Regions from separate parts of the Gellertiella sp. DMC107 genome, predicted to be linked through region 1. Evidence: riboswitches for the same ligand, from Rfam matches in the RefSeq annotation. Region 1 holds a riboswitch; the other holds the start of a gene.
The links. Region 1 has a riboswitch for FMN ahead of ACT54B_RS13510 (DMT family transporter). Riboswitches for the same ligand answer to the same signal wherever they lie in the genome.
Positions count from the first base shown of each region.

Region 1 (7,911 bases):
TGTCGAAAACATCATCCTGAAACTGCTCCAGGCCGCCGATTACAATGTCGAACGCGCCCAGCGCGGCATCGTCTACATCGACGAAGTGGACAAGATCAGCCGCAAGTCGGACAACCCGTCCATCACGCGTGACGTCTCGGGTGAAGGCGTGCAGCAGGCTCTGCTGAAGATCATGGAAGGCACCGTCGCTTCGGTCCCGCCGCAGGGCGGCCGCAAGCATCCGCAGCAGGAATTCCTGCAGGTGGATACGACGAACATCCTGTTCATCTGCGGTGGCGCCTTTGCGGGTCTGGACAAGATCATCTCGGCGCGCGGCGAGAAGACGTCGATCGGCTTTGCCGCGACCGTCAAGGCCCCGGAAGACCGGCGCGTTGGCGAAGTGCTGCGCGACCTCGAGCCGGAAGATCTGGTGAAATTCGGCCTCATTCCGGAATTCATCGGCCGTCTGCCGATTCTGGCCACGCTGGAAGACCTGGATGAGGATGCCCTGATCCAGATCCTGTCCGAGCCGAAGAACGCGCTCGTCAAGCAGTACCAGCGCCTGTTCGAGATGGAAGATGTGGAACTGACCTTCCACGAGGACGCGCTGCGCGAAATCGCTCGCCGCGCCATCGTGCGCAAGACCGGTGCCCGCGGCCTTCGTTCGATCATGGAAAAGATCCTGCTGGACACCATGTTCGATCTGCCGGAACTGGATGGTGTGCGCGAGGTGGTCATCTCCGACGAGGTGGTCCGTGGCGCGGCCCGTCCGCTCTACATCTACGCCGACCGCGTGGAAGAAAAGGCGAATGCCTCGGCGTGAGCCGGCATGTTGCGTAATATTGGAAAAGGCCCGCACGCGCGGGCCTTTTTTCGTTCAGCCACTGTCCTATCTCGCTCCGAGGGGGAGCCGGATGCTTCGCCGGCAGGGACGGTCTTGTGCGGCACGACGTAACGCTTTGATGTCCGGTCCGCTTTTGATTGTTTGCGTGGCGTGCGACAACGGTTAAAAAGGTGACTCGGATATGTTCGCGCCCGCGCGGCGTTTCTGCCAGAGCGCTCGGCTTGGCAAGCTACACGTTAGTTAGCCCCCCTAGTTTGCGGTCATGGCATGGCGTGACCGGGTATGAGTCAAGGACATCCGGCTTGGGTCGGAGCACCTTGAAAATGTGAGTATCGATCTCCACTTGTGGAGCATTCAGAGCATGCCCGCCGCCCGTTTCCCGGTGCCGGCGGAAAGAAGCCCCGGCGGGGCTTTGGAAAGGAACAATGATGACGAAAAAAACCTCTGCTGCAGGTGAGCGCGCCTCGTATCCGGTTCTGCCGCTCCGCGACATCGTGGTTTTCCCGCATATGATCGTGCCGCTTTTCGTGGGTCGCGAGAAATCCATCCGCGCGCTCGAAGAGGTCATGGGATCCGACAAGCAGATCATGCTCGCGACCCAGATGAATGCCGGCGATGACGATCCGTCGCCGGAAGGCATCTACAAGGTGGGTACGGTCGCCAACGTCTTGCAGCTCCTGAAGCTCCCCGACGGCACCGTCAAGGTGCTGGTGGAAGGCCGCGCCCGTGCGAAGATCCATAGCTATTCCGATCGTGAGGAATTCTATGAGGCGCTGGCCGACATTCTCGAAGAGCCGAAGGACGATCCGGTCGAGGTCGAGGCGCTCAGCCGCTCGGTCGTGTCCGAATTCGAAAGCTATGTGAAGCTCAACAAGAAGATCTCCCCGGAGGTCGTCGGTGCGGCGAGCCAGATCGAGGACTACTCGAAACTGGCCGATACGGTCGCTTCGCATCTCTCCATCAAGATCACCGAGAAGCAGGAGATGCTGGAAACCACCAGCGTCAAGACCCGCCTCGAAAAGGCGCTCGGCTTCATGGAAGGCGAGATTTCGGTTCTTCAGGTCGAGAAGCGCATTCGCTCGCGCGTCAAGCGCCAGATGGAAAAGACACAGCGCGAATATTACCTGAACGAGCAGATGAAGGCGATCCAGAAGGAGCTCGGCGACGGCGAGGATGGCCGCGACGAGATGGCCGAACTGGAAGAACGCATCAGCAAGACCAAGCTTTCCAAGGAAGGTCGCGAGAAGGCTGAAGCCGAAATGCGCAAGCTGCGCCAGATGAGCCCGATGTCGGCGGAAGCCACCGTCGTGCGCAATTATCTGGATTGGCTGCTGGGCCTGCCCTGGGGCAAACGCTCGAAGATCAAGACCAACCTTCACAATGCCGAGAAGATCCTGGAAGAGGATCATTTCGGTCTGGACAAGGTCAAGGAGCGCATCATCGAGTATCTCGCCGTGCAGGCGCGTTCCTCGAAGATGAAGGGCCCGATCCTTTGCCTCGTCGGCCCGCCCGGCGTGGGCAAGACCTCGCTTGCCCGCTCCATCGCCAAGGCCACCGGCCGCGAATACGTGCGCATGGCGCTTGGCGGCGTACGGGATGAGGCAGAAATCCGCGGTCACCGCCGCACCTATATCGGCTCCATGCCGGGCAAGGTGCTGCAGTCCATGAAGAAGGCCAAGAAGTCCAACCCGCTCTTCCTGCTCGACGAGATCGACAAGATGGGGATGGATTTCCGCGGCGATCCGTCCTCGGCCCTGCTCGAAGTGCTGGATCCGGAACAGAACAGCACCTTCATGGATCACTATCTCGAGGTGGAATACGATCTGTCGGACGTGATGTTCATCACCACGGCCAACACGCTCAACATTCCGGCCCCGTTGATGGACCGCATGGAAATCATCCGCATTGCCGGTTACACCGAGGAAGAAAAGCTGGAGATCTGCAAGCGTCACCTTCTGCCGAAGGCGATCCGCGAGCATGCCTTGCAGCCTAAGGAGTTCTCGGTCACCGACGAGGCGCTTCGCGAGGTGGTTCAGTCCTACACGCGGGAAGCCGGCGTGCGCAGCCTGGAGCGCGAGCTGATGAAGCTCGGTCGAAAGGCTGTGACCGAGATCATCAAGGGCAACACCAAGTCGGTCGAAGTCACGGCTGAGAACGTCAAGGATTTCCTCGGCGTTCCGCGCTATCGCCATGGCGAGGCCGAAGGCGAGGATCAGGTCGGTATCGTCACCGGTCTTGCCTGGACGGAAGTGGGCGGCGAATTGCTGACCATCGAAGGCGTGATGATGCCGGGCAAGGGCCGTATGACCGTCACCGGCAACCTGAAGGACGTGATGAAGGAATCGATTTCCGCGGCGGCTTCCTATGTCCGTTCGCGCGCCGTCGATTTCGGCATCGAGCCGCCGCGCTTCGACAAGTCGGACATCCACGTGCACGTGCCGGAAGGTGCGACGCCCAAGGATGGTCCGTCCGCAGGGGTCGCCATGGCCACGGCTATCGTGTCGGTCATGACCGGCATACCGGTTCGCCATGATGTTGCCATGACGGGTGAAATCACCCTGCGTGGCCGTGTATTGCCCATCGGCGGCCTCAAGGAAAAGCTGCTCGCGGCGCTTCGCGGCGGCATCAAGAAGGTGCTGATTCCCGAGCAGAACGCCAAGGATCTTGCCGAGATCCCTGATAATGTGAAGAACAGCCTGGAGATCGTCCCGGTCTCGCGCATGGGCGAGGTTATCAGCCACGCCCTGGCCCGCGTGCCGGAGCCGATCGAATGGGACGGCACCGTCGAAACGCCCGTGATCGCAACGGTCGAGGGTGTGGACGACGCCGGTCAGACCATCGCTCATTGACGGTCAAATCGGTTCGAAATCGATAAAAACAGTGAAAAGGCCAGCGCCATGCTGGCCTTTTTTGTGAAAAAATGGCTGGAAACGCTTGCATTTCCGGGTATTGCAGGGCTTTTGAGTTGCGGCTGACAGGAGCTTTCGTATTCTGCGCCCGAAGCATAATTGAGTCGTTTCAAACCATTGAAAGGGGTGGAAACATGAACAAGAATGAACTCGTCTCCGCGGTCGCCGAAAAGGCTGGGCTGACCAAGGCCGATGCAGCGTCTGCCGTTGACGCTGTATTCGAAACCGTACAGTCCGCTCTGAAGGCTGGTGGTGACGTCCGCCTCGCCGGTTTTGGCAGCTTCACCGTATCTCGCCGCGAAGCTTCGAAGGGCCGTAACCCTTCCACCGGCGCTGAAGTCGATATTCCGGCTCGCAACGTTCCGAAGTTCACCGCAGGCAAGGGCCTGAAGGATGCCGTGAACAGCTGATTGGCTGGCACGGGCTGAAGCTTTGCTTCAACTAGGATCAAGGCACGCATTCCTTTCCGGAAAGCGTGCCTTTCTTTTTGGGCCGGGATCCGCGATCGCTCCGGCGAAACCCTGTGCCTCTTGCGGGGAGGGGGCGAAGGGCGGCCTTGTATCGGCAAAATCTTTGCTTTACCTATGAACCGTTCTCAGGGCGGGGTGAAACTCCCCACCGGCGGTAAGGAGCCTGCTCCAAGCCCGCGAGCGCTTGTCTTCTGGGGAAGACAGGGTCAGCAGATCCGGTGTGAATCCGGAGCCGACGGTCACAGTCCGGATGAAAGAGAACGGGAAACAGCGCCGCTTTGCGAGCCCCTTGCCTGGCTCGCAGGCGGTATCGATGCCCGCGCCGCACCCCTGGGGAAGGCGTGGAACTCTGCCTTTGCCCGTGCGTCCTGATTTGTGTCAACCGGTTCCGAGGGGGAACGAACATGAATCAGAACCTGACATCCGCCGGCGCATCGCCGGCCGTTCGTGGCGCGGCCTTCATGATCCTTGCGGGGGTCGCCTTTGCCGCGCTCAACACCATCACGCAGCATCTCACCATGAATCTCGGCCTGAGCTCCACGTCGGATGCCTTCTGGCAGTATTTCCTGGCGCTGGTTTTCTCCGTGCCGCTTCTGGCCCGTTCCGGGTTGAAGGCGCTGAGAACGGCCCATCCCTACACCCATATTGCCCGCGTGGCGCTGTCCGTGCTCGGCGTTCAGGCCTGGGTTTACGGTCTTGCCCACGGTGTGCAGATCTGGCAGGCGATTGCCCTTGTCATGACCTCGCCCTTCTTCGTGACTGCGGGCGCGGCCCTGTTCCTCGGCGAGCGGGCGGGCAAGGAGCGCTGGCTGGCGACGGCCGTCGGCTTTTCAGGGGCGATGATCATCCTGCGGCCCTGGGCCGACACGATCACGCTGGCAGCGATTGCCCCGGTTGCGGCGGCAGCGCTCTGGGCCGGCGCCTCCCTGTTGACGAAGAGCGTGCTGGCGAAGGACAGTTCGGCCACGGCCACCCTGTGGCTTCTGCTGATGATGTCGCCGGTCAATGCCGCCTTTGCGGTGGCAGGCGGCTTTCAGGTGCCGACGGGCGAAATTCTGGCCTGGCTGGTCGTCTCCGGCCTGCTGATGGTCGGCGCGCAATACTTCCTCGCCAAGGCCTATGAGACGGCGGATGCCGCCTATGTGCAGCCCTTCGACGACCTGAAGCTGCCGCTGAACCTGCTGGCCGGTTATCTGGCCTTCGGCTATGCGCCGGAAGGGCAGCTTTGGCTGGGCGCGGCGATGATCCTCGCCGCTTCCCTCTTCATCCTCTTCGTGGAGCGCCGGCAGGAGGCGCAGAGGGCGGCGGCCTGAGGCCATTCTCAACACGGCTTACCAGCGCTGGTGGACGTGCGGCGCCACAAGCCGGTCATAGATTTCGCGGGCGGCCGTCATCACGTCGATGTTGAGTGCCTCGAGATCCGCAGCGGCTGCATTGGCCCTGGCCTGTGCGGCGTTGCGGGCGCCCGGGATGACCACGGTAACGGCATCGTTCATCAGGATCCAGCGGAGCGCGAAGGCGGCCATGGAGGCCCCTTCCGGCACCAGCGACCGGATTTCCTCGACCGCTTCCAGACCCACCTCGAAAGGCACGCCGGCAAAGGTCTCGCCCACATCGAAATGCTCGCCATGCCGGTTGAACAGCCGGTGATCGTCGGCGGCAAAATGCGTGTCGCGGGTGATCTTGCCGGAAAGCAGGCCGCTGGCCAGCGGCACACGCACGATGACGGCGACATCGTTCATCTTCGCGCCTTCGAAGAAGAGCTGGGCGGGCCGCTGGCGGAAGAGATTGTAGATGATCTGCACGCTGGCGCAGTTCTGGTATTCGATGGCCTTCAGCGCCTCCTCGACCCGTTCGACGCTGACGCCCCAGGCCTTGATCTTGCCCGATGCCACCAGCTCGTCCATGCCGTCGAAGAGCTCCGGGCGGTAATAGACATCGGTCGGCGGGCAGTGAAGCTGCACGAGATCGAGGCAATCCATCTCGAGGTTCTGGCGGCTGCGATCGATGAAGGCCTCGATATTGGCCTTGGTGTAGCCGTCCGCCACATGCGGCGAAAGCCGCCGCCCGGCCTTGGTGGCCACCATGGGCCGTGGGCCCGAGCGGGTCTTCAGCACCTCCGCGATGATCTTCTCCGAACGCCCGTCGCCATAGACATCAGCCGTATCGATGAAGGTCATGCCGGCATCGAGCGCGGCATTCAGCGCCTCGCGCCCGTCGGCTTCGCTCACCTCACCCCAGGCGCCGCCGATCTGCCAGGCACCGAAACCCACTTCGGAGACGGTAAAGGGAAGGCGGCCAAATGCATGCTGACGCATGATGGAAACTCCTCGCTATCAAGAAAAACCCGCGGCCGAACGGCCCGGGGCCTCTTCATATCAGGAGGAGGCGAAAAAGGGGAGGGCAAAGAATTAGCCCCGCTGCGGTGATTGCGCGGGGCTCTGCGGTGCCGCAAGGTGTTTCAATAGAACATCAAGTCTTTGTCGTCCGATTTCGTCAGTGTCGAAAGCCGACCGAACGACCAGTTGCCGGTGCACATGTCCAGACACACATCGAGACGTTTTCGTTCCTTGAGCACAGAGCCATCTTCCCGATAGGTTACGAAATGGCCGTTATCCTTGAGCTCTGCGACCAGACGGCCATCGGATGCCTTGAATTGGTAGGGAGAGAGACGGTATTCACCGTTGTCGATCTTGTGAAGGGCTCCCGGCATCTTATTCAGCCAGATTTCAAAATCCAGTCGACTTTCTGCAAAACCATGTATTCCCCCGCAGTCAGCAAGGCCCTTTTGCAATGACTCACGCATATCAAAGTGAGTTAATGCCATGTATGTCGGATAATCATCGGCGATAAGCTGCTTGTTTGATTTATAGTCATTGCCCATTTTTGTTTCCCCGCCCAACGTCGGTCGGTCGAGCGTATGGAAATCCCCGTTATACTCGATGACGTCTTCTACTATGGAGCCGAACTCCTGCGTCGCTTTTTCGACTTCCGCGCTCCATGCTTCGCTGACCGGCGGATTGAGTGTTGTCGCCTCCACCAGCCTGGTCTGAAATGTGCCGCGAGGCTCGGTGGCGGCCGTTTCACCAATGACCAGAGACCGAAGCCGCCTGAAGTCAAACATCAGTGCCATTTCTTCCTTGCTGGGAGTGTATTGGACTGTGCCGTCCGGAAGTTGCGTCAATGTCCCGCGTTTGGGCCGTCGCACGTCCGTTGCAGCCTCGTTTTCCTCTGAAACCTCGTTTTCCTCAGGCACATTGGCCTCATCCAGCTTGGCCTTGCTGGCTTCGGCGAGCCTTTCTGTCCTGGCATTGTTGGCAATACGGGTGATTTCATCCACCTCGTTTGAGGCGACCTGCCGTTCTGGCAGTGACGGCCGGAGAATCTGCAAAGCGCTGCTGATCGACATGGTCATGGTCATAGTCCTAAAATTAGATTGACATAAAAGTCGGAAAAACTAAAACATAGTATGGTTAACAGTAAGCTAATAGCGCTGAGGCGGTTGATCATCTCTCTCAGCCAATCGGTCAATTCAACTCGGTCGCAGCTCGGCTAGCTGCTCCATGAAGGAGTAAAGCGATGTATACAAAAAATGTAGATACCGGAAGGTGGGAAGATGACTATGATATACACTTCAATTATACATATAGATTTGGATATAAATGGCCGACAAAATTTGGTTTCTGGCAAAATGTAGAAGGTACAGATG
Region 1 is NZ_JBQUZZ010000003.1:575,246-583,156, reverse strand. It holds gene clpX (ATP-dependent Clp protease ATP-binding subunit ClpX) at 1-802, shown strand, start outside; gene lon (endopeptidase La) at 1,252-3,672, shown strand; gene hupB (DNA-binding protein HupB) at 3,867-4,142, shown strand; FMN riboswitch at 4,320-4,468, shown strand; gene ACT54B_RS13510 (DMT family transporter) at 4,607-5,515, shown strand; gene ACT54B_RS13505 (aldo/keto reductase) at 5,534-6,520, opposite strand; gene ACT54B_RS13500 (hypothetical protein) at 6,664-7,617, opposite strand; gene ACT54B_RS13495 (calcium-binding protein) at 7,782-7,911, shown strand, end outside.

Region 2 (7,911 bases), on a different contig from region 1:
CCGGAGCCGGGCCGAATCTCCCAGCACATGGCGGGGCACGGCCGGATCCCGCGCCCATTCGAGGCTGAGCCCCTTTTCGCAGGCACGCGGCCGCAGGAGATCGATGACGTCGGCGCACAGGCGGTCGAGGTCGACGGGCTGGTGCTCCAGCACAAGGCCGCCGCGTTCCAGCCGGGTCAGATCCAGCACGTCGTCGAGGATCACCCGCAGCGCCTCGGCGGAGCGCAGGACGACGGACAGCCGCTCGCGGTCCTCGCTCTCCCGTTTTTCCTCCAGCATCAGCCGCACCATGCCGAGAATGCCGTTCATCGGCGTGCGGATTTCGTGGCTCATGACGGCGAGGAAATCGGATTTTGCCCGTTCGCCCGCCTCCGCCGCTTCCTTCGCGGCCACCAGCGCCCGGTTGGTCCGGCGCGATTCCTCGATATGGAGATATTCCTCGCGGCGCATGCGGTTGACCTGCGCCCGCGCCGCAAGCCCGACGCCGAGGCCGATGCCGGTCACCAGCAGGATGATGCCGAGATCGGCCGGCGCTTCGGCGGGTTGCCGCAGCACCCCCCAGAACAGGACGCTCACCAGCGCCGCATAGGCGGCCATCGACCCCGCGGCAAGCAGCCGGCCCGGCAGCAGCACGGGAAGTGCCGCCGCCATCAGCGGCAGCAACAGGCCGCCATGGCGCAGCAGCGCCGGGTGATCGAAGATCATGCCGTTCAGCAGGTAGAACAGGGCCTGATGCCCGTATGTGATGAGCATGAGCCGGCTTTCCTGTTCCGTCCGCCGGATCAGGACGGCGGCGGACAGGCCGAGCAGGAGCAGCAGCAGCCGGATAAGCACGAAGGGCGCAAGGCGGTCGCCCGTCACCGTCAGCACATCGACCGGCAGGAAGGAAACGCTGGCGAAGGTGGATCCCAGCACGCCGATCATCGCCATGCCGCGCGTCGCCTTCAGGGTGGCGCAGCGATAGGCGCACTCTTCCGCCGGGTCGGCAAATTCACCCGTCCAGCCCGCAAAGCGCGGCATCGGCAGGGAAGCGGCATTTTCCCTCATGGTCGCGTGGGGCCTCCATGCATCCTCTAGGCCCCGTGATACGACCCCAGCATGGCGAAGACTATAGGCGAGCGCCCGGCCGCGCCGCCGAATTCTGGGCGCATTGCGGCCGGCGGGCCCTATTCCACGCCGAGCGCTTCGGCGGCCAGATAGAAGACCGCATCCTGCGAATTCTCGGTTTCCAGCCAGAGGAAATCGAGATGCGGATATTCGTCTTCCAGGATTTCGCGCCCCGAACCGATCTCGCAGATCAGCCCGCCGCCCGCATTGAGGTGGGCGGGAGCCTCCTCGATGATCCGCCGCACGAGATCGAGCCCGTCCGTGCCGCCATCATGGGCCATTTCCGGCTCGGCGCGATATTCGGGCGGATAGCCGGCCAGCGCCTCGTGATCCACATAGGGCGGATTGGTGATGACGAGATCGTAGCGGCGGCCCGCAAGCGGTGCGAAGAGATCGCCCGCATGCAGGCTGACCTGATCCTCGACACCGTGCTCTTCCAGGTTCCGCTGCGCGACCTCAAGGGCGTCCGCCGAGAGATCGACCGCTTCGATGAGGGCATTCGGGAAGAATTTTGCGGCAATCACCGCCAGGCAGCCGGAGCCGGTGCAGATATCGACGGCGCTTTCCACCATCATCGGATCGGGCAGGAAAGCGGAGCCTTCCGAATGGATATATTCGTTGAACAGGATTTCGCCGATATGGGAGCGCGGCACGATGACCCGCTCGTCCACGAAGAAGCGCATGCCCTGGATGTAGGAGCGGCCGGTCAGATAGGCCGACGGCTTGCGGGTGGTGACCCGCGCCTCGATCCGTTCGGCCAGAAGCCTCCGTTCCGCCGGCAGCAGGCGGGCATCGAGGAAGGGGTCGAGCACGTCGATGGGCAGGTCGAGCGAATCGAGCAGCAGGAAGGCCGCATCGTCGCCGGCGGTCGAGGTGCCATGGCCATAGGCCAGATCGGCGGCATTGAAGCGGGAGATGGCATAGCGCCAGTAGTCGCGCAGCGTCACGAGTTCGCGGGTGATGTCGTCCTGGGTCAACATGATCTCACTTCGGGCAAAATTTCTGGTATGGCTCTAGAACCGAAGTCCCGGGCGGTCAACCGCCGCCCGGATTGCATGTCCACAGCCGGAGCCGAGAATGAAGCAAAGCCACGGGCGCCCGAAACGGGCTCCTTCCGCCAAACCCGCCGAGCGCGAGGGCAAGCGCAGCATGCTGGCGCGGGCCCTTTCCAAGCGCGGCTTCTGCTCGCGTACGGAAGCGGAGCGGCTGGTGCGGGAGGGCCGGGTGAGCGTGGATGGCCGGCGCATCACCGATCCCCTGAGCTGGGTGGATGTGGAGACGGCGCGGATTGCCGTGGACGGCAAGCCGGTCGCCGCGGAGAAGCCCCTCTATTTCATGCTGAACAAGCCGCGCGGTCTCGTCACCACGCGCCACGATCCGGAAGGGCGGCCGACCGTCTATGACTGCCTGAAGGGGCTCGACGCCACCCATCTCTCGCCGGTCGGGCGACTGGACAAGGCCAGCGAGGGGCTGCTTCTCTTCACCAACGACACGACTTTCGCGCAGGCGCTGCTCGATCCCGACACCCATCTGCCGAAAATCTATCATGTGCAGATCGACCGGCACGCGGATGAGACGATGCTCGCCGCCATGCGCGACGGCGTTTCCCATGAAGGGGAGCACCTGAAGGCGCTCGATGCCCGGCTCATCCGGGAAGGCGACAGGACTGCCTGGATCGAGGTGACGCTGGACGAGGGAAAGAACCGCCAGATCCGCCGCATTCTGGAGGCGCTGGGCGTTGAATGCCTGCGGCTGGTGCGGGTGGCGATCGGGGCGCTTCCGCTCGGAACGCTGGAAAAGGGTGCGGTGCGGGCGCTGACGCCTCAGGAAGTCGAAAGCCTCAAACGGGCAATCGGCCGCGCGTGAGGTCCCGTCGGGCGCCGCGAGGGCGCCCGCAGGAGGGCTAGGCTGTACTTCCGCTCAGGCGGCTTCCACCACCCGGGTGGCGGAGGCCTTCGCATTCTCGGCCTTGATGTAGCGGATGAGATCCTCGATGGTCACGAGAACCAGACCGTTCTGCTCGGCAAAGACTTCGAGCTGCGGCAGGCGCGCCATGGTGCCGTCGTCATTGGCCACTTCGCAGATCACGCCCGACGGAAACTTGCCGGCCAACCGGCAGAGATCGACTGCGGCTTCCGTGTGGCCGGGACGGCCGAGCACGCCCCGGGGATTGGCGCGCAGCGGGAAGATATGGCCGGGGCGGGCGAATTCTTCCGGACGGGAGGCGGGGTTGACCAGCGCGCGGACGGTCGCCGCCCGGTCGGCGGCGGAAATGCCGGTGGTGGTTTCCGGCAGATAATCGACCGAGACGGTGAAGGCCGTCTGCAGCGATTCCGTGTTGTTCGGCACCATCAGCGGCAGGTCGAGTGCATCGAGCCGCTCGCCGGGCATGGCGACGCAGACGAGGCCCCGGGCCTTGTTCATCATGAAGGCCATCTTTTCAGGCGAGGCATCCTCGGAGGCAAAAATCACGTCGCCTTCGTTCTCGCGATTCTCGTCGTCCACGACGACGATCATCTCGCCACGGGCCAGCGCGGCAATCGCATCTTCGATTTTGGAAATGGTCATGTTGCAGTCTTTCAAGGGTTGGCCGGATACCGGCTTCGTTGCACCATCACCGCCACATGGCGGATCAGCCAAACGTCCCTTGGGCGAACAAAGATCGCTGCGCCGCCCTTTTACAGGCGGTCGCTTTGTCTTGTCCTCTTCCATCCGGACTATACCGTCGGCTCCGGCCTCGCACCGGATCTGCTGACCTCCCGGTTGCCCGGAAGCGCTCGCGGGCTCCGGGATTTCTCCCGATACCGCCGGTGGGGAGTTTCACCCCGCCCTGAGAACAGTCTGAAAATGGCGGAGGCGCGGAGAAAATGCAAGTCTCTCCGCGCGAACGCAGCGTTCAATCGCGACAAATCCTACGCAGCGCGACGGTTTTTGCCGAAAGACGCCTCCAGACGGAAGGCAGACACCAGGTGGCGCAGCCGTTCGGTCTCGAGCGTCAGGGCGTGGCTCGCGGCGGTGGCTTCCTCGGCCATGGCCGCATTCTGCTGGGTGACCTGATCGAGGCTGTTGACCGCGCGGTTTACCTCCTGAAGGCCGGCGGACTGCTCTCCCGAGGCCGTCGCAATCGCGTCCATGTGGCTGTTGATCGCCAGGATATGCGCCTCGATGGCCCGGAGCGCCGACCCCGTTTCGCCGACGAGACGAACGCCGGTTTCCACTTCGCGGGCCGAATGGGCGATCAGCGCCTTGATGTCGCGCGCCGCCGCTGCCGAGCGCTGGGCGAGTTCGCGCACTTCCTGGGCAACGACCGCAAAGCCCTTGCCGGCTTCCCCCGCGCGCGCCGCCTCGACGCCCGCATTCAGCGCCAGCAAATTGGTCTGGAAGGCGATCTCGTCGATCACGCCGATGATATTGGCGATTTCCGAGGAGGAGCGGTCGATCCGCTGCATGGCATCGACGGCGCGATTGACCACGGCTTCGGCCTCGGCCGCGCTGGCATTGGCGGTTCCGGCGGCCGCGCGGGCCTCGGAGGCCCTTCGGGTGGAATGGCCGACATTGACGGTGATCTGGTCGAGCGCGGCTGCCGTCTCTTCCAAGGCTGCGGCCTGTTCGCCGGTGCGGCGGGAGAGATGATCGGCGCTGACGGAGATTTCGCGGCTGTTGCTGTCGATGGCCTCGGCGGTATGGGCGACGGTGGTGACGGTCTGGGCCAGTTGCGCCGCACAGGCGTTGAAATCGACGCGAAGCCGGTCGAGTTCCGGTGCGAAGGCGGTGTCGAGCGTGCAGGTGAGATCGCCTGCAGACAGGGCGCGCAGGGCATCGCCGAGCCGGTTGGCCGCATCGTTCAGCTCTTCGGCGCGCCGGTGGGCGGAAAGCCGCTCGGCCTCGCGGGCATCGGCGGCCCGTGCCCGGTCCTCGGCGGCAAGCTTCTCGTCGGAAAGTGCCTTGCGGGCATTGTCGCGGAAGACGGCCAGCGCCCGGGCCATGGAGCCGATCTCGTCCCGGCGGTCCTCACCCTCGATCGCGGCCTGAAGATTGCCTTCGGACAGCACCAGCATGGACTGGCTGATCCGGGTGGCGGGGAAGACGACCATGCGCCGGATCGCGACATAGCCACCGGCAATCACGAGAACGAGGCCTCCCACCATGAAAAGTCCGGTGTTGCGGGCCTTGTCGCTCGTATCGCTGGCCAGGGTCTCGCTGGCGATCCGGGCGCCGTCATAGATGGCCGCGCGCTTGGTCGTCAGGTCTTTGCTGAGGGCGGCGATTTGGGGCTGGCAGGCGGTGAGATAGGCCTCACGGGCGGCATCGTCCACCGTGGAGGCCGGCCGGCAGTCGCCGTCGAGAAGGGCAAAGGTGCGGTCACGCAGCACGGGAAGATCGCCATCGCCCGGAAGCGCCCCGATCGAATCGGCAAAGGTGGCTTCGAGCCGCTGGCGCGAGAAGGCGATTTCCTCGTCGGCCGCCGTCACGCCTTCCGGCGTCCCGACCAGCAGACGTTCGCCCAGCGCGGCGCGGCTGGCCTGCAGCATGCGGTTGGCGCTGGCCACCTGCGATGCCGCCTTGACGCCACCGTCGAGAAGGCCGTGATAGGCCGCCTCGACCCGGATCATGGCGAGGCCTGAATAGACGGCCATGCCGATGGCAAAGAGGCCGAACAGGCCGAGAATGGTGAGGACTTTTCCAGCAATCGATACATGTTTCATGGAAATCCGCCGCTTGATAGGAAAAGGGCGGCGGAACAATTTCCGCCGCCCCATCATGCCTGTTCTGCTTACTGGCCGAGCGCCGCGATGGCGGCCTGAAGCCGTTCGCCGGCCTTCTTCGGCACCTTGGCATTCTTGATCGCATCGAGATTTTCGGGCTTGTCGCCCACCACCACGAGGCCGACCATGCCCATGCCGACATGCGGCGAGCACTTGACCGCATAGGCGCCCGGCGCGGTGAAGGTGACCTTGTAGGTCTCGTTCATCTTGCTCTTGAAGGCTTCGGCACCGGCCGGGATCAGATCCTTGATCGTTTCGACATTATGGCCCTTGTCGGTGGGGATGAAGGTGACGCTGTCGCCCGGAGCAACCTTGGTCAGCGCCGGCTCGAACACCATCGAGCCATCCTTGCCCTTGTTCAGCATGTGAACTTCGAAATCGGCGGCGCCAGCGGCACCAGCAACGAGCGAGAGGGCAAGCGCCGCACCGGCGAGCGCAAAGGGAAAGCGTGGCATTTTCTTGTCTCCTTGAAGTTCGTCCCGGTCTTGAACACCGGCGGCGTGAGACAAGTGATAAAGCAACCGGCCGCGCAAACTTTGCGCCGCGTCAAATATCGGAGCGGAATTTGAGAAAAATCACTTCTCGCCTTCGGCCAGCCGCGACAGGCCGGTGAGGTCGCGCACCAGAAGCTTCTGCCGCCCGCCCTCGACCAGTCCCCGGTCTTCCCAGGCGCTGAGAATGCGCGAGACCGTGTGCAGCGTCGTGCCGGTCATTTCGGCAATATCCTGCTTGGAAATCTGGAAATCGATGCGGATACCGCCCTCTTCCGGCCGCCCCGCCTTGCCCGCAAGCCGGAGCACCGCATGGGCCACGCGCCGCTCCACTTCCTGGGTGGACATTTCGCGGATGCGCGTATGGGCTTCCTCGAGACGGTTGCCGATGGTCTGCAGGGCCGAAACGGCCAGCGCGGGGTTCTGCTCGACGAAGAAGGACCACAGCGAGGTCGGCCAGGCCAGATAGAGGCTTTCGGCCGCCGCATGGGCCGTTCCGGGATAATCGGTGCGCTGGAGCGCCTTGGCGAAACCGAAGAGATCGCCCGGATGCACGACGCGCACGATGATCTGCTGCCCATCCGGCGTCACCTGCGTGACCTTGAGGCGACCGTTGAGCAGCAGGAAGAAATGACTGGCCGGCGTGCCCTGCAGGAAAACCGCCTCGCCCTGCGCGGCGCGGCTGGAGCTGGCATGCGAGAGAATGAGGTCGATTTCGCTATCGGTCATCCGCGAAAACAGCGGCAACGGCTTGACGATGCTGCGATCTATGCGCAAGGCCATGGGACTTCCTGAGGTTTCATGCGGCGGGGAGCGGATCCTGGCTCCGCTTCGGCGGACTCTTTCCGGCTTTTCCCGGCGGCACAAGCCCGTAATTTCCCCTATGCACGGTCAAAGGCCGATTTTCTGGCCCAGCCACTGGAGAAGGCCCGGGCGGCGCACCAGCCGGAAACCCAGATTGTCCGGCGGTGCACCCACCGAGCAGCCGCCCGTCTTCGGGTCGCGCACGAAGGAGCTGAGCGCGGTGCGATGCTTGCCTTCCGCGACGAATATGCCGCAGGCCGTATCGGTCGCCTGATCCGCGGGCTTTTCGAGATCCACGCGGCGCTGGCAGGTGGAGGTCCACTCCCAGACATTGCCGGCGAGATCGGACAGGCCGTTCTCGTTCACGCCGAAATGGCCGAGCGGCTTCGGCGCGGGATCGGAAGAGGCCTTGCGGGCCGTTTCCCGGTTGTAATCCGCAAGCCAGCGGATGGCCGGGTTCTTGTTGTCGGGATCGATGCCCAGCGCATCGTCGACGAAGGACGATCCGGCGGCATAGGCCCATTCCGCATCGCTCGGCAGGTCATAGGTCTCGCCCGTGTGGGAGGAGAGCCAGCGCGCATAGGTGAGCGCGTCGTCATGGCTGACGCCGGTGGCCGGCACATCGACGCCGGCCGGCGCTGCGGGCTGGCGCCCGGGCTCGCGCGGCGGACAGGCAAGCTCGGCCACGCAATCGTCGTAGCTGCTGGCGGTCACCGGAAATTTCATGATCTCGAGCGGAGCCG
Region 2 is NZ_JBQUZZ010000006.1:154,998-162,908, forward strand. It holds gene ACT54B_RS18760 (ATP-binding protein) at 1-1,047, opposite strand, end outside; gene prmB (50S ribosomal protein L3 N(5)-glutamine methyltransferase) at 1,167-2,087, opposite strand; gene ACT54B_RS18770 (pseudouridine synthase) at 2,185-2,973, shown strand; gene ribB (3,4-dihydroxy-2-butanone-4-phosphate synthase) at 3,028-3,675, opposite strand; FMN riboswitch at 3,804-3,949, opposite strand; gene ACT54B_RS18780 (methyl-accepting chemotaxis protein) at 4,020-5,813, opposite strand; gene ACT54B_RS18785 (pseudoazurin) at 5,882-6,328, opposite strand; gene ACT54B_RS18790 (Crp/Fnr family transcriptional regulator) at 6,449-7,141, opposite strand; gene ACT54B_RS18795 (SUMF1/EgtB/PvdO family nonheme iron enzyme) at 7,256-7,911, opposite strand, start outside.
Region 2: another riboswitch for FMN. It lies ahead of ribB (3,4-dihydroxy-2-butanone-4-phosphate synthase); the one in region 1 lies ahead of ACT54B_RS13510 (DMT family transporter).